2 regions of the Mycobacterium sp. B14F4 genome follow, and region 2 is predicted to be linked to the other one. Evidence: predicted binding sites of a transcription regulator. Region 2 holds the regulator's gene; the other holds the start of a gene.

Region 1 (11,261 bases), on a different contig from region 2:
GCACCGGAATGGTCGCGAACGCGACGTTGCCCGCTGCCAGCTTCTGCAACTGCTCGGCGAACTCCATGACGTCCCAGCCGTCGGAGAGCACGACGGAGCGCTGGACGGCGTCCTCCAGGCGGTTCAGGGTGGCCGGACTCGACAGCGTCCTGCTGGATATGACGTCGTGGGCCAGCGAGGCCATCACGGCCTGCTGCCGGGTCACCCGGTCGAGGTCGCCGCGCGGCAGGTCGTGGCGCTGGCGCACGAAGCTCAGCGCCTGCGGGCCGTTGAGCTTCTGCCAGCCGGCGGGGAAGTCTGCACCCGAAAGTGGTTCGTACACCGCTTCTTTCAGGCACACATTGACTCCGCCGAGCGCTTCGGTGATCAACGCGAAGCCCAGCAGGCCGATCTCGGCGTAGTGGTCGACGGTGACGCCGGTGAGGTTGGCGACCGTCTTGATCAACGCCTCGCGGCCCGCCTCGGTCGCCTGCGGCTGGGCCTGTGCCGGGTCCATGCCGTCCTGCTCCACGAGTTCGATCATCTTCTCTGCGTGCTCCGAGCCGTACACGCCGTTGATCTTCATCTTGCCAACACCGGGTGCCTCGACGTAGGAGTCGCGCGGGATCGAGATGGCCGTGGCCGACTTCCCGTTGTTCGGGATGCGGATCAGGATGATGGTGTCGGTGTTGGTGGCCTCGTCGTCGCCGGCCCGCAGGGTGGCCAGTTCGTCGGCCGACAGCGGGTTGCCGTGGGCGTCGGTGCGGCTGTCCAAGCCGACCAGCAGCACGTCGATCGCGCCGTCCTCGCCGCCCTCACCCAGCGCGATCGGCGAGATGTGGTTGATGCCCGACTCGAACGAGCGGATCTTTCCCCACGCGACTCCGGTACCCACCACGATCGCCAATGCCGTCGACACGGCGATGACACGAAGCATGCGAGCGGGCATCAGCCCAGGCTACTTGCGAGACGGGCGCAGACCCGGTAGCGCGGATCGGCGTGCCAGACTCGTGATCATGTCTGCCCGAATCGTTATCCCCGGCGCGGGCGGGATGGTCGGCCGGGCCCTGGCCGCCCGCGCCCGCGGCCAGGGCCGCGAGGTGCTGGCGCTGACGTCGTCGGACTGGGACATCACCGACGAGGCCGCCGCCCGCCGGTTCGTCGAACCCGGTGACGTGGTGATCAACTGCGCCGCCTACACCAAGGTCGACGCGGCCGAGGCCGACGAGGCCCTGGCGTACGCGGTCAACGCCGACGGGCCGGCCGCCATCGCGCGGGCCTGCGCCGACGCCGGCGCGGGCCTGGTCCACATCTCGACGGACTATGTCTTCTCCGGTGCCCAGCGTCACCCCTACGAGATCGACGACGAGACCGGGCCGGTGAGTGTGTACGGCCGCACCAAGCTGGCGGGGGAGTCGGCGGGGCGCGCCGCGCTGCCCGGCGCCTATGTCGTGCGCACCGCCTGGGTCTACGAGGGCGGCGACGGCGCCGACTTCGTGGCCACGATGCGTCGGCTGGCGGCGGGCGATCGACCGGTGGATGTGGTGGCCGATCAGATCGGATCGCCCACCTACGCGGGCGATCTGGTCACGGCGCTACTCGAGGTGGCCGACGGTGCGGTGCACCTGCCGGTGCTACACGCCGCCAACACGGGCGAAGCCAGCCGCTTCGACCAGGCGCGGGCCGTGTTCGAGGCCGTCGGCGCCGACCCCGGGCGGGTGCGGCCGGTCGGCACCGACCGCCATCCGCGGCCCGCGCCGAGGCCGCCGTACTCGGCGTTGTCGATCGAGCGGTCGGTCGCGGCCGGGCTGACGCCGCTGCGCCCGTGGCGCGAGGCCCTGGCGGATGCGATCGCAGCGCACGGCCCCGGCGGCCCGATACCCTCGACGCCGTGAGTGACGAATTGGCAGCCGTCACGTGAGTGACGAATTGGCAGTCGTCACGGTGACGTACTCACCGGGGCCGCACCTGGACCGGTTCCTCGCCTCGCTGTCACACGCCACCGACCGTCCGGTGACGGTGATCGTGGCCGACAACGGCTCCACCGACGGTGCCCCGGAGGACGCGGTCGAGCGCTATTCCAACGTCCGGTTGCTGCGCACCGGCGCCAACCTGGGCTACGGCCGTGCCGTGAACCGCGCGGTCGAGCAGTACCTCGCGGAATCGCACTACTCCGACTTCTTCGTGGTGGCCAACCCCGACGTGCAGTGGGGGCCGCGCAGCATCGACATCCTGCTGGAAGCCGCCGCGCGCTGGCCGCGTGCCGGCGCCCTGGGACCGCTGATCCGCGATCCCGACGGCTCGGTCTATCCGTCGGCGCGCCACCAGCCGAGCCTGATCCGTGGCGGCATGCACGCCGTCGTCGGCCCGTTCTGGAAATCGAACCCCTGGACGGCCGAGTACCGCCAGCAACGAGAGGAGCCCAGCGAACGCCCCGTCGGCTGGCTCTCCGGATCGTGTCTGTTGCTACGGCGCTCCGCATTCGAGGAGATCAAAGGCTTCGACGAGCGCTATTTCATGTACATGGAGGACGTCGACCTGGGTGATCGCCTGTCACGCGCCGGCTGGCAGAACGTATACGTGCCTGCGGCAGAGATTTTGCACGACAAGGGCCACGCGACGGGCCGGGACCCGGCCCGCAACTTGGCTGCCCATCATGTGAGCACCTACACTTTCCTCGCGGATCGGTATCCGAGGCGGTGGCAGGCGCCGCTGCGCTGGACGATCAAGGCCGCACTCGCCGGGCGCGCGGGTCTGGTGGTCCGCAACTCGCGGCGCAAGAGGGCGAAAGGACGGGCATAACGGTGAATCCTGCACAGGTGGACGCCGTCATCTTGGTCGGCGGGCTCGGTACCCGCCTGCGGCCGCTGACCCTGTCGGCGCCCAAGCCGATGCTGCCGACGGCCGGCCTGCCGTTCCTGACCCACCTGCTGTCGCGCATCGCCGACGCCGGCATCGAGCACGTCGTGCTCGGCACCTCGTATAAGGCCGGTGTCTTCGAGTCCGAGTTCGGCGACGGCTCCAAGATGGGCCTGCAGATCGAGTACGTCGTCGAGAACGAACCGCTTGGCACCGGCGGCGGCATCGCCAACGTCGCGTCGAAGCTGCGCTACGACACGGCGCTGGTGTTCAACGGCGACGTGCTGTCCGGCGCGGACCTGCGCGCCCTGCTCGACAGTCATGAAGCCAACAACGCAGACGTCACCCTGCATCTGGTGCGGGTCGGCGACCCCCGAGCCTTCGGCTGCGTGCCCACCGACAACGACGGCCTGGTCACCGCGTTCCTGGAGAAGACGCAGGACCCGCCGACCGACCAGATCAACGCCGGCTGCTACGTGTTCAAGCGCGAGGTCATCGAGCGCATCCCCAAGAACCGCGCGCTGTCGGTCGAGCGCGAGGTGTTCCCGGGGCTGCTGTCCGAAGGTCTGCGGGTGTGCGGTTACGTCGACTCGACGTACTGGCGCGACATGGGCACGCCAGAGGATTTCGTCCGCGGGTCCGCCGACCTGGTGCGCGGCATCGCCCCGTCGCCCGCCCTCGGCGGTCACCGCGGCGAGGAACTGGTGCACGACGGCGCGAGCGTCGCGCCGGGCGCCCTGCTGATCGGCGGCACCGTGGTCGGTCGCGGCGCGGAGATCGCCGGCGGCGCCCGGTTGGACGGCGCGGTCATCTTCGACGGCGCCCGGGTCGGCGCCGGCGCGGTCATCGAACGCTCGATTGTCGGCTTCGGCGCGCGCATCGGCCCGCGGGCGCTGATCCGCGACGGCGTGATCGGCGACGGCGCCGACATCGGTGCCCGTTGCGAGCTGCTGCGCGGTGCGCGGGTATGGCCGGGGGTCACGATCCCCGACGGTGGGGTCCGGTTCTCCACCGACATCTAGAGCTGGCGCGCGAAACAAGGTTCCGGTACAGATTTCGGGCGGCTTGTGTGTCGTAACTCTTATCTCGACACTCTTATCTCGACGCGATCACCGGGAGCGTGCCGCCGCCGCCAGTTGGGTGAGGCCGAAGTCGCAGTCGTCCGGGAGCGCGTCGAGCGGCCACCAGCGCAGGTCCAAAGACTCGTCGCTGACCGCGATCTCGGCGTCGGCCGGCGCGCGGACGAGGTATTGCATGTCGAGGTGGCGGGTCGGCACTCCCAGCGAGCAGGTGACCGGATGCACGTGCAGCGCGGCCGGCGTGGGGTCGATGACCAACCCGTCGACACCGGACTCCTCGGTGGCTTCGCGCAGCGCGGCCGAGACGACGTCGGGGTCGTCGGCCTCGCAGTGCCCGCCGAGTTGCAGCCACCGCCCGAACCTCGGGTGCAGGGTGAGCAGCGCATGCGTGCCGGTGTGGTTCAGCACCAGCGCCGACCCGGTGACGTGTCCGGGCACGCATTCGCGCAGACATCCGTCGGGACGGGCGGCCAGGAACGCCAGCAACGCGTGCCGCAGCGAATCCTGAGCCGGATCGGGCGCCTGCCAATTCGTGAGCGTCTCGACCGCCGATTCGTGCAGGCTCACTTGCGCACCAGCAGGTCGTCGGTCGGCACGGGATCGCGGGGTCCCGGCGGCGCCGCGCCTTCGTCGGGATAGCCGATCGCGATCGCGCCCAACGGTTCCCAATCGGCGGGCAGGTCCAGCTCGTCGCGCACCAGGTCGGCGGCGAAGATCGTCGAACCGACCCAGCAACTGCCGACCTCGCGCACGGCCAGGGCCACCAGCAGCGCCTGCACCGCGGCGCCGACCGCGACGGTGAACATGGTGCGCTCGGCGGCGGTGCGGTCGGTGTCGGGATAGTGGTGAGCACCGTCGGGCACCAGGAACGGGATGACGACTTCCGGTGCGTCGTAGAGGATCTGGCCCCGGGCGACGCGGCGTTCAACGGCGTCGGCCGGTCGGCCGTCGGCGATCAGGTCGGCGCGCCATTTCTCCTTCATCCGGTCCAGCAGTGCGACCCGTCGGGCACGGCTCTGCAGCCACACGAACCGCACCGGCCGGGTGTGGTGCGGTGCGGGGGCAGTGAGGGCCTCGGCGACAGCGGATTCCACGACATCGGCCGCGACCGGCTCGGCCGAGAACCGCCGTACCGACCGCCGCAACAGCTGAGCCTGCCGGCGGCCCAGCGCGATGGCCTCCTCGGTGCCGAGCCAGAACAGGTCTTCCTCGCCCGCCCGTACCAGCGTCTGCGCGGTCGACCCGTCGTCGGACAGACTCAGCCCACGTACCACCGCGACCGGTATGTCGGTCAGCTTGCCCTTCACCAGGTCCGCCGCAGCGGCGATCTCGTCGGCGACGGCGATCTCGGTGACGATCAACTCGTTGCCGTGACGGTCGACAGAGCCGCCGTAGCCGTGCAGCACGGTCAGCCCGGCCGCCCCGATCGCGACGTCGGTCTGGCCGTTGCGCCACGCGCGGCCCATGGTGTCGGTGATGATGACGCCGACCGCCACGCCCAGACGTTCCCGAAGCGCCGAGCGCAGCTGCGCCGCGCTGGCATCGGGATCGGTTGGCAGCAGGGCCAGTTCGGCCGCGTCCACGTTAGAGCCGTCGACGCCGGCGGCCGCCTGCACCAGTCCGTAGGCGTTCTCGGTGATCAGCGTCCGGCCCTTGCGCGCCAGCACCCGGACGGCCTCGGCGTCGATGAGCTTGCGCCGCAGCGTGTCCCGTTCCTCGGGATCGGCGGGAGCATCGACGATGCGGCCCTCGCACTTGGAGACGACCTTGCTGGTGACGACGAGGATGTCGCCGTCGCGCAACCACGGCGCCGCCGACGCGATCGCGGCCGCGAGGTCGTCGCCTGGCCGGAACTCGGGAAGTCCCGGCATGGGCAGCAGTTCGACGGCGGCGGCGGACCCGTGGTCACCGCCCGGCGGGCCGCTCACGGTTTCACCCCACCCAGTTCCAGTCCCGCCCGCACCATCTCGGCGGTGACCGCGGGCTCCGACATCAGCAGCGGCACGGATCGGACCTCCACACCGTCGATGTCGGCGAGGTCGTTCTCGTGGACGAGCCAGCCGTCGAGGATGCCGACGCCCGAGCGTGCACCGTAGTGCCGACCGACCGCCTCGGAGGTGCTCTCGACGCCGATCACCGAGAGGCATTCGTCGGCCATGCCGCGCAACGGCTTTCCACCGATGATGGGGGAGTAGCCGATCACCCGGGCCGGGGTCGACCGCAGCGCGCCCCGAATTACGGGCACCGCGAGGATGGCGCCGATGCTCACGACGGGATTGGACGGCGCCAACAGCACCACGTCGGCGGTCTCGATCGCCTCGGCGACGCCGGGCCCCGCGGTGGCTTTATCCGCTCCGACGAACGCGAAGCTGTGCGTCGGCACGCGAGCGCGGTGGCGCACCCACCACTCCTGGAAGTGGATGGCACGCTTCTGTCCGGCGTGCTCGCCGGGGCCGGGATCGGTGATGACGACATGGGTTTCGCTGCGGTCGTCACTGGCCGGCAGCAGCCGGGCGCCGGGCGACCACCGCCGGCACAACGCCTCGGTCACTTGCGACAGCGGATATCCGGCGCGCAGCATCTGGGTGCGCACCAGGTGGGTCGCCAGGTCCCGGTCGCCGAGGCCGAACCAGTCGGGCTGCACGCCGTAGGCCGCGAGTTCCTCTTTGGCGTGCCAGGTTTCGTTGCGATGGCCCCAACCTCGTTCGGGGTCGATGCCGCCGCCGAGGGTGTACATACAGGTGTCGAGGTCCGGGCAGATGCGCACGCCGAACATCCACGCATCGTCGCCGACGTTCACCACAGCAGTCACTTCATGCTCGCCTGCATCACCAGCGCCAAATTGCCCCAGTCCCAGCAGATGTTGCACGCCGAGCAGGAAGCGGGCGCCGCCGACGCCGCCGACCAGAACGGTGACCTTCACATCGACCGAGAGTAGGCCGTCACCGCGGGCGGGGGGCAGGCAGGACTCGGGCAGGACGGGGGGTGTGAGGGACACGCCGAACTGCGACTCGCCGAAATTGGATCACGGAATGGTATGAATTCCTGTTCTAGCGCTTGACCCCGGCAGCTAACGCGTGTGTAATCACACCAGTGTCATTTCCCGGTAGGCCATCCGGTTCCGGTGCCGCAGACCGAGATTCGATCACTTGTTCGAATTGAGATGGCCGCACGTCTGTGCTGTGCGGGCGTATAGGGGATTCACGAGACCAGGTGAGGAGGCGGAAGATGTCTTTTGAGCACAGCGATTTCGATCGCGTCGTTCGGTTCGACAGCCGGTTTTTCGGCTCAGTAGACAGCGCGCCGCACACCGATACCGGACTGGCACCGATCGAGACGCCACGGCGTCCCCAGTTAAGCCTGGTGCCCGATCCGATTGAGGTGGCGCCGGCGCTTACCCCGGAGGACGACCTCTGGCAGGAGAAGGCGCTGTGCGCCCAGACCGACCCCGAGGCGTTCTTCCCGGAGAAGGGCGGCTCGACCCGCGAGGCCAAGCGGATCTGCCAGGGCTGCGAGGTGCGCGACGCGTGCCTGGACTACGCGCTGGCTCATGACGAGCGCTTCGGCATCTGGGGCGGCCTCTCCGAGCGCGAGCGCCGCCGCCTCAAGCGTGGGATCATCTAGTCGTCGTATCAGTCGTCGTCGATCGCCGGGTCGATGACCGAAGGCTCGACGCCCAGATACGTGGCGACCTGAGCCACCAGAATCTCGTGCAACAGCTCCTCGAGTTCGACGGTGTCCTTCGCCCGTCGCTCGATCGGCTTGCGGAACAACACAATTCGAGCCCGGGTGGAGTTGCCGCGAACATCCACCCCGGCCGGTATCAGCCGGGCCAGGGCGATCGGCCCGTCGGCGATCACTTCGGGTGGCCACTGCACACTGTCCGGGTCCTTCGGCGAGATCCGGGGAATCTCATCGACCGCGACGTCGAGCGCCTTCAGCCGGTCCTGCCACCGCCGCTCGATCGGCTCGTACGCCTCGAGGACCACCATGTCGAACAACTCGGCGCGGCTTCGCCAGCCCGGCACCGTAGGCGGCAGCAGCGGCCCGCGCATCTCGCGGCCGCGGCGTGAATGCAGGTATCCCCGCTTGGGCACGGTACGAGGGTAACGGTTGGGGATCGGCGGCCCGCCGACTGCGCGTGTCCGGCGGCTCGCGGTGTTTGCGCACGATAACCTCTCGTTCGTGAACGTTCCCCGTCGCTGCTGCCGGCCCGGGTGTCCCCACTATGCGGTCGCGACGCTGACCTTCGTCTACTCGGATTCGACGGCCGTCGTAGGACCGTTGGCGACAGTGTCTGAGCCGCATTCCTGGGACTTGTGTGTATCGCACGCTCAACGGATCACCGCCCCACGCGGCTGGGATTTAGTTCGGCACGCCGGGCCGTTGCCGTCGATTCCGGACGACGACGATCTCGTCGCACTCGCCGATGCGGTCCGGGAACGACGAGACATGACGCCGCCGGTCAACGGCGTTCTGCCAGGTTTCTCCGATCCGGCCACGGGAGTGCAGGGCGGAGCCCTGGTTGCGCCGCCCGCCCGGCGTTCCGAGGTCAACGGCCGCCGGCGCGGCCACTTGAGGGTGCTGCCGGATCCGGTGGAATAGGGCCCGACGACTACCGCATCAGACCGAGGTCGAAATCGTGATCGGTCGTCCGTTCATCGTCACCCCGGTAGCGGTGTAGGCGCCGGGAGCGTTTGAGAAGAACACAGGTAGCTCCGGGAACTCCACGATCGTAATGCCGTCGAAGTTGATGTTCGACAGAGTGCCCTGCGGAGTGGCCAATAAAGCCTGGTCCCATGTCAACGCATTCCCTGCCGTAACAACGGTGATGTTGTGCGTCTGGCCCAACGTCGGCTGATTGATGGTGACGTTGCGGATCGTCACGTTCGACACTTCGACACCCGGGTTCTGGCTCAGAATCATGATGGCGCCGAACGGGAAGAACGAGGCCGTGTTCGAACGGCTTATGGTGCCGCCGTTGACCGTGATGTCTCTCGTGGCGCGGGTATTGAAGATCCCGCCCTGCGAACCGATGAAGAGACCGGCCTGGCTCGAACCGTTGACCGTGAAGTTGTTAATCGTTATTCGCTCACCGCCGACGACCGCGATGCCACGCGCCTGCAGATTATCGATGACTGTCGGATTGTTGATGACGATGTCGGTCACCGGGCCGGAGTCGGAGCTGTACGACACGACGGCAATGGAGTCGTCGCCGGTACGGGATACCGTTGCGTTGTTCACGACGCCGTTCTTCGACGCGCCGGTGATCTGGATGCCGTCGGCGGCGGTGTCGCTGACCGTGACCCGCTCTACAAGGAAGTTGCTGGCGCCGACGATGTAGATTCCTGCGGACGCGCTTCCGACGACGTTGACGTCGCTGATGATGTTGCCGTTCCCGCCGAACAGCAGGCGGCTCTGGTTGGTGCCGTCCTGGCGTGGAAGCCCAACGGGAGCATGCAGATTCATGTTCTTCAGCGTCACGTTGTTCGCCAGGATCTGGAATGACGCCAGCGCGGGATTAGTGGCGTACAGAGTAGCGCCACTGCCGTCGATCGTCACGCCCGACGTGGTGACGCGCAGCAGGCTGTTGTACTGATACGTGCCAGGTGCGAGCACGAGCGTGTCGCCGGATCGGAGGCCGCCCAATAACGCTTGCAGAGCGGCCGTCGTATCAACACCCGTGACGTCGACGGGGGCCATGGTGACGGTGACCGTGACGGTCTGCACGGATCCGGTGCCGTCATCGACGGTGACGGAAAATTGATCCGTGTCGGTTCCCGCCGTGATGCGGGCAATCTGGCGCCCGAGCTGGCTCGGTGTGTAGGTGAAGGTGCCGTTCGTGTTCATCACCACCGCGCCGTATTTCGGGGCAGTCGGCGTATATGCCACCGAACCGGCGTTGATGTCGGTGCTCACGGCTCCTGTGACCACGCCGCTCGTCGCATTGGGTTCAGAGACCGTGACAGTAAGGGTGTGGCCTCGCTGAAGATTCACCGTGCGGAGGACGTTGTCCGCCGTGTCCGTGACGAGCAGGCTTCCGTCGGCGGCGACAGCGATCATATGGAAGTTCGACTCGGGAGCAAGGTCGATTGTCAGGGTATTGATCACCGTCCGCGACGCGGTGTCGATAACGCTGATCTTGTCGTTGCCGTTGGCGACGTACAAGACGCTGCCGTCGGCACTCAGCGCCACGCCCACCGGCATGGAAGGCACCGCGGTCGTTCCTTCGACCGTGTTGGTGGCAGTATTGATCACCGACACACTGTTGCTGCCGTAGTTGCTCACGTAAGCACGAGTGCCGTCCGCGCTGACGACGACCTGCTGGGGGGTCGCGCCGACGCCGATCGCGCTGACTGTCACCTGGTTCGTGCTGGCGTTGATCACTGTGACGGTGTTCGAGGTCCGGTTCACCACGTACAACCTCGGCCCGTTCACCGTCTGCGCAAATGCGATTCCACGCGGATTCGCACCAACCGGAATGGTGGCTATCACCTTGTTGAAGTTGGCGCTCGTCGCATCGGTGTCGATCACTGAAACGGTGCTGCTGAAGAAATTCGCAACATACACTCGGGTGCCGTCGGTATTGATGGTTATCGACTCGGGCTGCGTGCCGACCTTGATCGGGCTTCCCACTACCTGATTGGTCGCTGTATTGATGACCGACACCGTGCCGCTTGTGCGGTTCGTTACATACAGGAGCGATCCGTTGGGAGAGGACACCAGATTGGTCGGCGCTGTTCCAACCGTGATGGTGCTCACCAGGGAGCCGTCCGTGATGCTGATCACGGACAGGGTGTTGCTGCCTTGGTTGGCGACATAGGCCCTGTCGCCTACGACGACGACGCCGTACGGATTGGAACCGGTGGTAGCAGAACCGATCTGGCTGGAGAAGGTGGCCGGCAGGATCGCCAGGCTTACCGTCGTAGTCGTGGTTGCCTGTCCGTCGCTGACCGCAATCGTGAACGTTGCGTAGTCGGCTAGCGGGGTGGCATCTGCAGCGAGTCGCGCCGACACGGTGGGCGTGAAGGTGAAGGTGCCATTGGCGTTGACCGTGACGGTGCCGCCTGCGGGCTGTCCACCCGACAACGAATACGTCAGCTGATCGCTGTTCGCGTCGGTCGCGGTGACGGTGCCCGTAATCGTCCCAGTGATCTGATTCGGTGAGCCTGCGGTGGTGCCCGTCACCACCGGAGGGCTGTTGCTCCCGGTGCTCGGCAGGATGGCGACGGTGACGGATACCGACGCGGTGGCTTGGCCGTCGCTGGCGACGACGGTGAAGGTGGCGGTCTTGGGTCCGGTGGGGGTGGCTGCGGCGTCGCGGGCGGCTTGGGTGGGGGTGTA
Region 2 (11,261 bases):
CGACGCCAACCCGCTGGCCCAGATCAACGCCGTCCGCGCGGTGATCAACGACGTCATCGCCGAGCACGACGGCCCGCCGGCACCGGAACTGTTGGTGGTCAACAAGATCGATGCCGCTGACGGCCTGACGCTGGCACAGTTGCGCCGAGCCCTGCCCGATGCCGTGTTCGTCTCCGCGCGCACCGGTGACGGCCTGGACCGGCTGCAGCAGCGGATGGCCGAGTTGATCGCGCCGACCGACACGACGGTGGACGTGACAATCCCGTACGACCGCGGCGATCTGGTCAACCGTGTGCACGCTGACGGTCGTGTCGACGCCACCGAGCACACCGCCGACGGCACCAGGATCAAGGCGCGAGTGCCGATCCCGCTGGCGGCCAGCCTGCGCGACTACGCGACGTTCTGACGGCCTCACAGGCCGAAGGCCCCGAACCGCTCGGTTCGGGGCCTTCGCGCTGTGGGAAAGCTTGTTACTGCTCGGATTCCTGCCGCTTCTCGGCGGTCTTGGCCGCGGCGCGGGCGCTTTCGGCTTCCGCTTCCTTCTGTGCGGCGTTGCGCTGTGCCTCGGCCTTGTCCTGCTGGGCCTGGCCCTCGCGGTACAGGTCGTCACGACCCGCGACGGCGCCGAGCACCTCTTTGGCCTTGCCCTTCACGCCCTCGACGACGCCCTTGACGGCTTCCTCGGGACCACTGTTGTTCGACATGCATGTCCTCCACTCGGTTCGGTGATGGGGCAGGACTTCCCTGAATCGGCGATCCGTCAAACGAAGAGTGCGATAGCTCACATCGCGTCGTAGACATCCTCAGAAGGGCGTTCGAGTACCCGGTGCGCCAATTGGAGCTTCATCTCGTCCAGCCGCCGTTCGTCGGCCTCAGAGCGGGTTTGCGCACGCGCCAGCGCAATGAACTCGGGGGTCACGAAACCGTCTCGCAGCAGCACGGTGACCGTCTTGTCGGCGATGCGCATCGCGAAGACGAAGTCCTCGAGCAGGTAGCCGCGGTCGGGCCGCAGCAGCGAACGGTCCACGAGGTACCGGCCGTCGGAGACCGCGCGGGTGACCGCTTCGAAGCCGTCGCGGGCCCCCGGGCCGCGAAATGCCGTTCGCACCTCGATTCGTCGGCGCGGCGGCGGCCCGCCGGGGGTCAACAGCGGGAACGCACGGTGCATGGCCTTGAACGCCACCGCGACGCCGCCGGGGGAGTGCGGCCCGTGGTAGCGGATCAGATCGTCGAACGCGAACTCCAGGAGACGCCCGTCTTCTTCGACTGTCAGCGTCTCGCTCATCACCCCATCCTCGCCGAAGCAACGGTCCCGGTCGTGGTGTACGCCGTTCAGCGGCCCGAAATGCACTTTCGGGCGTTGCGGCCCGCCCGTCAACCAACCATCCGGTTGGATGGGGTACCTTGGCTGGTAATTCCTCGTACCAATCCCGGAGGTCATGTCATGGGCGGCGTCGTCCACTACGAGCGCACTCTCTTCGAACCCGAACACGATCTGTTCCGCGAGTCCTATCGGGCGTTTCTGGAGCGTCACGTCGCGCCGCACCACGAGCAGTGGGAACAGGACAAGATCGTCGACCGGGGCGTCTGGTTGGAGGCCGGCAAGCAGGGCTTTCTGGGGATGGCCGTGCCCGAGGAGTACGGCGGCGGGGGCAACCCCGATTTCCGCTACAACGTGATCGTCACCGAGGAGACCACCGCGGGCCGCTACAGCGGCATCGGGTTCACGCTGCACAACGACGTCGTCGCGCCGTACCTGCTGCGCCTGGCCACCGAGGAGCAGAAGCAGCGCTGGCTGCCGAAGTTCTGCAGCGGGGAGTTGATCACGGCGATCGCGATGACCGAACCGGGCACCGGAAGCGACCTGCAGGCGATCAAGACCCGGGCGGTCAAGGAGGGGGACCACTACATCCTCAACGGTGCAAAGACCTTCATCACCAACGGCATCAACGCCGACTTGGTGATCGTGGTGGCATGCACCGACCCCGACAAGGGCGCGCTGGGGTTCTCGCTGCTGGTCGTCGAGCGCGGCATGGAGGGCTTCGAGCGCGGCCGCAAACTCGACAAGATCGGCCTCGACGCCCAGGACACCGCCGAACTGTCGTTCACCGACGTGACGGTGCCCGCGGAGAATCTCCTCGGCGAGGAGGGGCAGGGCTTCATCTACCTGATGCAGAACCTCCCGCAGGAGCGGATCGGCATCGCGGTGATGGCGGCGACGGCGATGGAGGCGGTCCTCGAGTCCACGCTCGAATATGCCAAGGAACGCAAGGCTTTCGGACGCCCGATCGGCAGCCAGCAGAACAGCCGGTTCCTGCTCGCCGAACTGGCGACCGAGGCGACCGTGGTGCGGATGATGGTCGACGAGTTCATCAGGCTGCATCTCGACGACAAGCTCACCGCCGAGCAGGCGGCGATGGCGAAATGGTATGCCACCGAGAAGCAGGTCCATTTGATCGACCGTTGCCTGCAATTGCACGGGGGTTACGGCTATATGCGGGAATATCCCGTCGCGCGGGCATATCTCGATGCTCGCGTGCAGACCATTTACGGCGGAACCACCGAGATCATGAAGGAGATCATCGGCCGCAGCATGGGTGTCTAATCGGCCTTGATCGGCGCGGCGCGAGGGTTATCGCCGACATCCGCCGCGGCGGCGGGTATTTTCTCTCCAAAGATTCAACCGTGTTCGTTGGTTATTGACTTCTGCTGGCGGACAGTTGACGGGCGCGGGAAACTCCACGGAATTTCGTGCCGACCGCGGGAGGGCGAATGAGCGGGCGTGACACCCGGCGCACGACGGTGATGAGCCGGATGGCGACCGGTCTGCTGGCGATTGCGGCGGCCCTGCTGGTGGTGCCTGTCGCGGCGGCACAGCCGGAAGCCGACGCGAATGCCGCCATCACCGCGGCGTACGACGCCAGTGGCGGCCCCGGCGGACCGCTCGGGCCCAAGCAGGGCGAGGTGTACAAGGCCGGCGAGGGCTTCGCGCAGAACTACACCGGCGGCAAGATGTTCTTCACCCCGGCGACCGGGGCCCACTTCATGCAGGGCGCGATCCTGGAGAAGTACGAGTCGCTGGGCGGTCCGGCCGACAGCGACCTCGGTTTCCCGACCATCGACGAGGGACCCGGCCGGGCTCCGGACAGCCGCAACACCACACTCAGCGCGGCCGACAAGCCCGTCATCTTCTGGACCCCCGGCACCGGTGCGCGCGTCGTGCGCGGGGCGATCAACGCGGCGTGGGACAAGCTCGGCGGGTCATCGGGCACCCTCGGCGTGCCCGCCGGCGACGAGACCTACCGGGGCGACGTCGTCACCCAGAAGTTCACCGGCGGCGAGCTGTCGTACAACATGCGCGACAAGACCTTCACCACGGTGCCGCCGGACCTGGCCGGTCAGCTCGCCGGCCTCGCGGTGCCGGACGACCCGGACTCCGCCATCAAAGCGGCGCGCCGCGCGGCAGGCGGCCCGCTGGGCCCGCTCGGCGCCGCCGAGGGCGGGTCGTATCCCATCGGCAAGGACGGGCTGGGGCAGAACTTCGCCGGCGGCAAGATCTTCTACAGCCCGGCCACCGGCGCCCGGGTGGTCACCGGGCAGGTGCTCGCCAAGTACGAGAGCGTCGGCGGGCCGGAGGGTGATCTCGGCTTCCCGACCACCAGCGAGGTCGACGGAGGCCTGGCCACCGAGAGCCGGATGACCACGTTCGCCGCCGAGGACAAGCCGGTCATCTTCTGGACGCCCGACTACGGCGCGGTGATCGTGCGCGGGGCTATGAACGCCGCCTGGGACAAGTTGGACCGGGCCAAAGGTCCGCTCGGGGCGCCGATGGCCGACCAGACCGAGGACGGCGGCGTCGTCACTCAGCGGTTCAGCGGAGGCGTGCTCAACTGGGACCGGTCGACCGGTGAGTTCACCACGGAGCCGGCCAATCTCGCCGGCCAGCTGTCCGACCTGCAGGTGCCCGCGCAGGAGGCGCCCGAACCGCCCGCGGCCCCGCAGGCTTCCGACTCCGACGGCGGCTGGTTTGAGCCGAGCTGGTGGTGGCTGCTCGCGGTGGTGCCGGTGCTCGTGCTCATCGGCCTGGTGGTGTTCGCGACGATGCGCAGCAGGCGTGGCGGCGGTGGCGACGACCGCCGCGCGTACGACGACGATCCCTTCCGGAGCGAGCGCTTCGACGATGGGTTCGGCAGCGACGTCGAACGCGTGTACAGCGCGGTCGGAGCGAGGGAGACACCGACGACGGCCGACGACTACTCCGCGGCGATGTTCGGCGATCGGTACGCGAGCGAGGGACTCGAAGCGCTGTCGGCGCCCGCGGCTCCGACCAGTCCCTGGGAAGCGCCGCGAAGCGGTGAGGACGAGGCGCACGCGGAAGCCCGGGACCACGACGAGAACCACGACGAGAACCCCGACGAGGATCCCGATACCGTCGACACCGCACCGACGCGGGTGGCGAGCATCGCCGAGCCGACGCCTGATCGCGATCCGCTCACCGACACCGGCAGGCATGCGCGCATCGAGATCGACGACGAACCGGAGTTGGGTCGCACGTCGTTCCGCTTGCCGACGGGGGACGCGACAGAGGCGCCGGAGGGCTATCCGATCAAGGCCGACACTCAGTCCGGGCGGTACTGGGCGCCGGGTGGCCTCGGCTACGAGGATGCTCAAGCCGAAATTTGGTTCGCCAGCGAGGAATTCGCGGTAACGAACGGTTTCGTCCGCGGCGACTAGATCTTGCGGATGACGGTGACGACCTTTCCGAGCACGGCGGCGTCGTTGCCGGGTATCGGGTCGAACGCCGGGTTGTGCGGCATCAGCCACACCTGACCGCGTGTGCGCTTGAACGTCTTGACCGTCGCCTCGCCGTCGATCATCGCCGCCACGATGTCACCGTTGTCCGCGACGTTCTGCTGACGCACCACCACCCAGTCGCCGTCGCAGATCGCCGCGTCGACCATCGAGTCGCCCACCACCTTGAGCAGGAACAGCGAGCCCTCGCCGACGAGTTCGCGGGGCAGCGGGAAGACGTCCTCGACGGCCTCCTCGGCGAGGATGGGCCCGCCGGCCGCGATGCGGCCCAGCACCGGGACGAACGTGGGCTCCGGTAGCGCGTCGGAACCGGCGACGTCGGTGGCGACGATCGGCGTCAGGGTCTCGTCGGAGCCACGCACATCAACCGCTCGCGGACGGTTGGGATCCCGGCGCAGATAGCCTTTGCGCTCGAGTGTGCGCAGCTGATGCGCCACCGATGAGGTCGACGTCAGGCCGACCGCGTCGCCGATCTCCCTGATGCTCGGGGGATAGCCGCGGCTGGTGACCGATGCGCGGATGACCTCGAGGATGGTGCGCTGGCGCTCCGTGAGACCCGGGTCGAGTGCACGGCTCCCGCCGGTGCTGGCCGGGGTATCGCTGCTGTCGTCCATGGCGCCGAATGTAGCTCGCTGCGACCGATTAATCAAACATGTGTTCGACGCGTGTCGCCCCCCGCAGGACGGCGGAGAAGCGGCGGGATTTTTTGTCGGTGGGGTGTTCTATGGTTCGCAACAGTTCGATCACATGTTCTATCAATCGAACACATGATCGAGTATGTTCGAACACAAGAGCGAAAGCAGCGGACTAGGAGGCAGGAAGATGACGATCCTCGACACCCGGGATTTTGAGGCAGCGCCCCAGGTCAGGCCGGTGCGTCGGCCGGTGAGCGCCCGTCGGCCGCGGTCGCAGCGGCCGGGCGGCGCACCGATGCGCCACCGGGGCGCGGGGGTGCTGATGTCGCGCGCATCGCACCGGCGCCGGCCGATCACGCCGGGCACGACGGTGATCCTCGCGCTCATCGCCGCCGGCATCACCGTGTGGCTGGGCCTGGTGGCCCAGTTCGGCGGAGTCGTCGGCAGTACGCCCGCCGCGGTCCCGGACCGGCTCGCCGTGGTCCAGGTGCAGAGCGGTGAGACGCTGCACCAGGTCGCGCAGCGGGTGGCACCTGAAGCGCCGGTCGGCGAGGTTGCGGACCGGATCCGCGAGCTCAACCGGCTCGACTCCGCCGCCCTCGACGCCGGCCAGACCCTCATCGCGCCCGTCGGCTGACCGCGCTGGTGGTGCGGAAAGCTCAGCTGCACAATCATGTTCACCGACAGGTCGGCCGCACACGTGCCAATCAGCCCGGGCCTGGGCTGTCGGCAGTCCGCGCAGGTAGGCTCGAAGACGTTCGAGTTGGTCGGATGTTGGCGCGGCGAAGGAGCGGTGATGCACTGTCCGTTCTGTCGTCATCCAGATTCGCGCGTGGTCGACTCCCGCGAAACCGATGAGGGCCAGGCGATCCGACGCCGGCGCTCTTGCCCCGAATGCGGTAGGCGATTCACCACGGTGGAGACCGCCGTGCTGGCGGTGGTCAAGCGCAGCGGCGTGACCGAGCCGTTCAGCCGGGAGAAGGTCATCAAGGGCGTGCGGCGGGCGTGCCAGGGCAGGCAGGTCGACGACGACGCGTTGAACCTGCTCGCTCAACAGGTGGAGGACGCCGTGCGGGCCGCGGGGTCGCCAGAGGTGCCCAGCCACGAGGTCGGCCTTGCGATACTGGGCCCACTGCGCGATCTCGACGAGGTGGCCTATCTCCGCTTCGCCTCCGTCTACCGCGGGTTCACCTCGGCCGAAGACTTCGAACGCGAGATCGAGGCGCTTCGAGAGCACCGCGCGTCGCCACAGCCGGCGCCGAACTGAGCTGCGCGGCGCACCGCCGCTTGTCAGTCGATCTGCTTGGCGCCGTCGTTGACGACGCGACCGGCGATGCGCACCCAGCCTTCGGGACTCCACTCGCTGTGGATGTAGGACCCCTTGCCCTGAACGATGGTGAGGTCTCGGCTGAGGTACTCGGTGATGCGCACGGCCGCGGCACCGGTGGCCTCGTCCTCGGGCACGCCGAGATCGGTCGCGAACATCCGCGATCGGATGACGCCCCGGTCCCGGTCGGTCCACGTCCACAGGTAGTGGTTGATGTCGTCGGAATAGTCGTCGGGGTCAGCGGCGAACAGCTCGTCGGTCGAGGCCAGGTCGTGGATGGCGAATTCTGGCGCCCACTCCGCGCGCGCGCTCACCGATGTCAATCCGTCGGAGTAGCCCACCTGCACGACACCTGCGGGCACGCGCAGCGTATGAATCGGCGTGCCGCGTTCGCGCAGCCACCACGATGCGCCCACGGTCGGATGACCCGCGAAGGGCAGCTCGACGACGGGCGTGTGGATGCGGGCATGCGCGGTACTGGTGCCTGGGGCCGGGAGGTCAACGAAAATTGTTTCGCTGTAACCCAATTCGGCGGCTATGCGCTGGCGGTCATCGGAGTCCACGGTGCTGGCGTCGATGACGCCGAGGGGGTTTCCGTGGTTGCCGCCAGGGTCGGTGAAGACACGCAACACCGTCACGTCGATAGCCATGCCGCCGATGCTACTTCGTGTGCCCGATGCGGCGGTGGGCCCGATGTCAGGGGCGTCGGTGTCAGGTGGCGCTGCGCTCGTCGTGGCCCATCGCGTCGAGCACCGCGACCCGCGTGTCAACCGAGCCGCTGATCGCGCCCTCGGTGACGCCCGCGCGCAGCAACCCGCGCAGGTAGTCCTGGTCGTGCTCGGCGGGTTCGGTCGAGTCGATGAACTTCTCCACCACCTCGACGAAGCGGTCGGGATCGTCGTGGAACGGGAAATGGCCGGAGCCGTCGAAGATCTCCAGCCGTGAGCCGGGCATCGCCGCGTGCGCCATGCGGGCGTGGCTCACCGGGATCACCGAGTCGCGGGTGCCCCAGATCAATTGCACCGGAACCGATTGCGTCAGATAACAGCGGTCCAGCATGGTCACCACCTGACCGCGCCAGTCGACCACTGCCCGCAGCGTGCGGGCGAACGCCGAGTTCGCCGTCGGCTCGGGCAGATCGGCCAGGATCCGCAGCATTTGGGGGATGTCGCGGCCCAGGCCGCTGGACCCGAACAGCCCGCCGGTCGCGCGGCCCACCATCTGCAGCGCAGGCAACACGAAGGGGATACGCAGCAGCGCCAGCGCCTCGCTACCCATCGGCAGCGAGGCGAAGCGCAGGGCGATGTTGACCTCCCTGGTGACCCCGCCGGCGCCGACCAGCACGAGCCGGTCGACCAGCTGGGGAAACTGGTAGGCGAACTGCATCGCCACCCCACCGCCGAGGGAGTGACCGATCACCGTCACCCGGTCGATGTCGAGCACGCTGAGCAGGTCACGCATCCCGTTCGCGTACGCGGCCACGGAGTAGTCCGCGCGGGGTTTGTCGGACTTGCCGTGGCCCAGCAGGTCGGGGGCGATGACTGTGAACCGCTGGGCCAGTTTCGACTGCACCGTCTCCCACGTCGTGGAGTTGTCCCCGATGCCGTGGATCAGCAGAATCGCCGGACCGGAACCCGCCACCCGGTACGCGCGCCGGTACCCGTGAATCGTGCGGAACTGCAACGACGGGGTGAGTTGTCGCACGGGGCGCAGGTTGGGCTTTCGCGCTGCCATTGCGACAACTTAGCTGGCCTTCGCGAATCGCGCGAATTCTCGACGCCGAGCTTCCCCGCGTTCGCGAGAGCTACACGGGGGTCGTGATTCCGAGGCCCACCACGGCCCTGGTGTACGTCTCGCGAGGACGGCCGGCGGGGGAGTTACCGGTTGTCGTCGCCGTCGGAGAACCGGTCCTTGTTCTTGTCCTTGGCCTGCTGGGCCAGGAACCGTTCGAACTCGGCGCCCAGTTCCTCGCCGCTGGGCAGGTTCTCGTCGCTGGCCAGCAACGACCGGTTCTCCTGGGCGGCGACGAAGGCGTCGTACTGGCGCTCCAGCGCGGCGACCACCTGGGCGACCTCGGCACTGGCGTCGACCTGCTCGTTGATCTTCGTCAACACCTCTGCGCCCGCCTCCACCAGCGCGTCGAGCGGGATCTGCAGCGAGCCATTGCGCGCCACCTCGGCCAGCAGAGCTTCGGCGGCCGCGGGATAGTCCGTCTGCGCCAGGTAGTGCGGGACGTGCACGGTGAACCCGACGACCTCGTGCCCGTGCTGCGACATCCGGTACTCGAGCAGGTTCGACGCGCTGCCGGGCACCTGCACCTCGCCCACCCACGGCGTGTGGTCGGCGATCAGCTCCTTGTCGTTGGCGTGCGCCGTCATCGTGATCGGGCGGGTATGCGGCACCGCCATCGGGATGGTGCCCATGCCGATGGTTCGGCGCACCCCGAGCCGCTCGGCCAGCAACCGCACCGCGGTGATGAACCGCTCCCAGCGCAGGTCCGGCTCCAGTCCGGCGAGCAGCAGGAATGGCGTGCCCACACTGTCGCGCAGCGCATAGAGGTTGAGCTCGGGATCCTCGTACTGCGTGAAGTGGTCGGTCTTGAAGGTCATCAGCGGGCGCCGTGAGCGGTAGTCCAGCAGCTCGTCGATGGCGAAGGACGCCACCAGTTCGGTGTCGAGGGTGTTCCTCAGGTGCTGGGCGGCCAGCCGGATGGCGTGGCCGGCGTCGGAGAACCCTTCCAACGCGTGGATCAGCACCGGACCACGACCGTCGGACGACGCCAGCTGCGGCGCGGGGAACTCCAGCTCGTACATGCCGGACTGCTCGGGCTGGTAGTGCTGCTCGGGGTGACCAGCGTTGTCAGCCATCTGTCTGCCTCCTCGCCGTGGTGCCAGAACGGTTACGTCCGTACCAGTGACAACTAGTGTCGCGCACGTTGCGTTCCCGTTGCTGCTCAACCCATGCCGTCGCCCGACAATGTTTGCCGACGGCGTAACGGCTAGCCGCGGAACTGACTGAGCGCGCGCAGCTTGTTCATCACGTCCAACGCGGCGACCTTGTAGGCCTCCGAGAACGTGGGGTAGTTGAACACCGCGTCGACTAGATACTCGACGGTGCCGCCGCAGCCCATCACCGCCTGGCCGATGTGCACCATCTCGGTGGCGCTGGTGCCGAAGATGTGCACGCCCAGCAGCTTGAGGTCGTCGGTGGACACCAGCAACTTGAGCATGCCGTAGGAGTCGCCGGCGATCTGGCCCCTGGCGAGCTCGCGGTAGCGCGACACCCCGACCTCGTAGGGGATGGCGTTGCGGGTCAGCTCCACCTCGGTGGCGCCGACGTACGACACCTCGGGAATCGAGTAGATCCCGATCGGCTGCAGGTCGGTCATTCCCTTCGCCGGCTCCCCGAACGCGTGGTAGGCGGCCAGTCGGCCCTGTTCCATCGACGTGGCGGCCAGCGCCGGGAACCCGATGACGTCACCGACGGCGTAGATGTGGTCGACCTTGGTCTGGAAGTTGCTGTCGACGGTGACGCGCCCGCGCCTGTCGGCCTCCAGACCCGCGTTGCCGAGGTCGAGGTGCTCGGTCTGGCCCTGGCGCCCCGCCGAGTACATCACCGTCTCGGCCGGGATCTGCTTACCGCTGGCCAACGTCGTCACGGTGCCGGCCGAACCGACATCCACGGCGGTGACCTCCTCGCCGAACCGGAACGTCACCGCCAGGTCGCGCAGGTGGAACTTCAGCGCTTCGACGATCTCGGGATCGCAGAAGTCGAGCATGCTGTCGCGCTTCTCCACGACGGTGACCTTGGTTCCCAGCGCGGCGAACATCGACGCGTACTCGATGCCGATCACGCCCGCGCCGACCACCACCATCGTGGCGGGCAGCGACTTCAGGTCGAGGATCCCGTCGGAGTCGAGCACGCGGCACTCGTCGAACTCCACGCCTGCCGGCCGCGCGGGCTTGGTGCCGGTGGCGATCACGACGTGATCCCCGCTGACGGTGGTGCGCTCGCCGCGCATCGGTTCCTCCACCAGAACGGTGTGCGCGTCGACGAACCGCCCGTGCCCCTGGATGAGGTCGATGCGGTTGCGCATCAACTGCGAACGGACGACGTCCTGCTCTTTGGTGATGACGTGCGTGGTGCGCGCCAACAGATCAGCCGGGGTGATCTTCTCCTTGACGCGGTAGCTGGCTCCGTAGAGTTCGCGCTGGTTCATTCCGGTGAGGTAGAGCACGGCCTCGCGCAGCGTCTTGGACGGGATCGTGCCGGTGGTCACGCACACCCCGCCGAGCATCCGTCCGCGCTCGACGATCGCGACGGTCTTGCCGAGCTTCGCCGCCGCGATCGCGGCTTTCTGGCCACCCGGACCGGAACCGATGACGACCAGGTCGTACTCCAGCATGGAACCCATGGCAAAAGGTGTACGCCCATTGCGTCGATCCCGCACGCCGACCGGCAGCAACGACATGTGAATTAATCGGGCG

The links. The regulator LexA, encoded in region 2, represses DNA repair genes until DNA is damaged. The targets are predictions, from matches to a motif close to CGAACANNTGTTCG.
Region 1: the regulator LexA is predicted to act here: its motif matches at 7,060-7,073, upstream of cofD (2-phospho-L-lactate transferase).

Annotation. Positions count from the first base shown of each region.
Region 1 is NZ_JBDPMF010000013.1:75-11,335, reverse strand. It holds gene ABGB19_RS24890 (LCP family protein) at 1-931, opposite strand, end outside; gene rfbD (dTDP-4-dehydrorhamnose reductase) at 996-1,874, shown strand; gene ABGB19_RS24880 (glycosyltransferase family 2 protein) at 1,897-2,781, shown strand; gene ABGB19_RS24875 (NDP-sugar synthase) at 2,784-3,860, shown strand; gene ABGB19_RS24870 (NUDIX domain-containing protein) at 3,948-4,484, opposite strand; gene ABGB19_RS24865 (coenzyme F420-0:L-glutamate ligase) at 4,481-5,845, opposite strand; gene cofD (2-phospho-L-lactate transferase) at 5,842-6,840, opposite strand; gene ABGB19_RS24855 (WhiB family transcriptional regulator) at 7,278-7,541, shown strand; gene ABGB19_RS24850 (metallopeptidase family protein) at 7,550-7,972, opposite strand; gene ABGB19_RS24845 (DUF3499 domain-containing protein) at 8,103-8,522, shown strand; partial or broken gene ABGB19_RS24840 (beta-propeller fold lactonase family protein) at 8,541-11,261, opposite strand, start outside.
Region 2 is NZ_JBDPMF010000001.1:869,420-880,680, forward strand. It holds gene hflX (GTPase HflX) at 1-406, shown strand, start outside; gene ABGB19_RS04325 (CsbD family protein) at 471-704, opposite strand; gene ABGB19_RS04330 (hypothetical protein) at 782-1,285, opposite strand; gene ABGB19_RS04335 (acyl-CoA dehydrogenase family protein) at 1,445-2,605, shown strand; gene ABGB19_RS04340 (hypothetical protein) at 2,773-4,734, shown strand; gene lexA (transcriptional repressor LexA) at 4,731-5,426, opposite strand; gene ABGB19_RS04350 (LysM peptidoglycan-binding domain-containing protein) at 5,635-6,084, shown strand; gene nrdR (transcriptional regulator NrdR) at 6,244-6,714, shown strand; gene ABGB19_RS04360 (PhzF family phenazine biosynthesis protein) at 6,738-7,424, opposite strand; gene ABGB19_RS04365 (alpha/beta hydrolase) at 7,486-8,508, opposite strand; gene ABGB19_RS04370 (PAC2 family protein) at 8,652-9,641, opposite strand; gene sthA (Si-specific NAD(P)(+) transhydrogenase) at 9,773-11,179, opposite strand.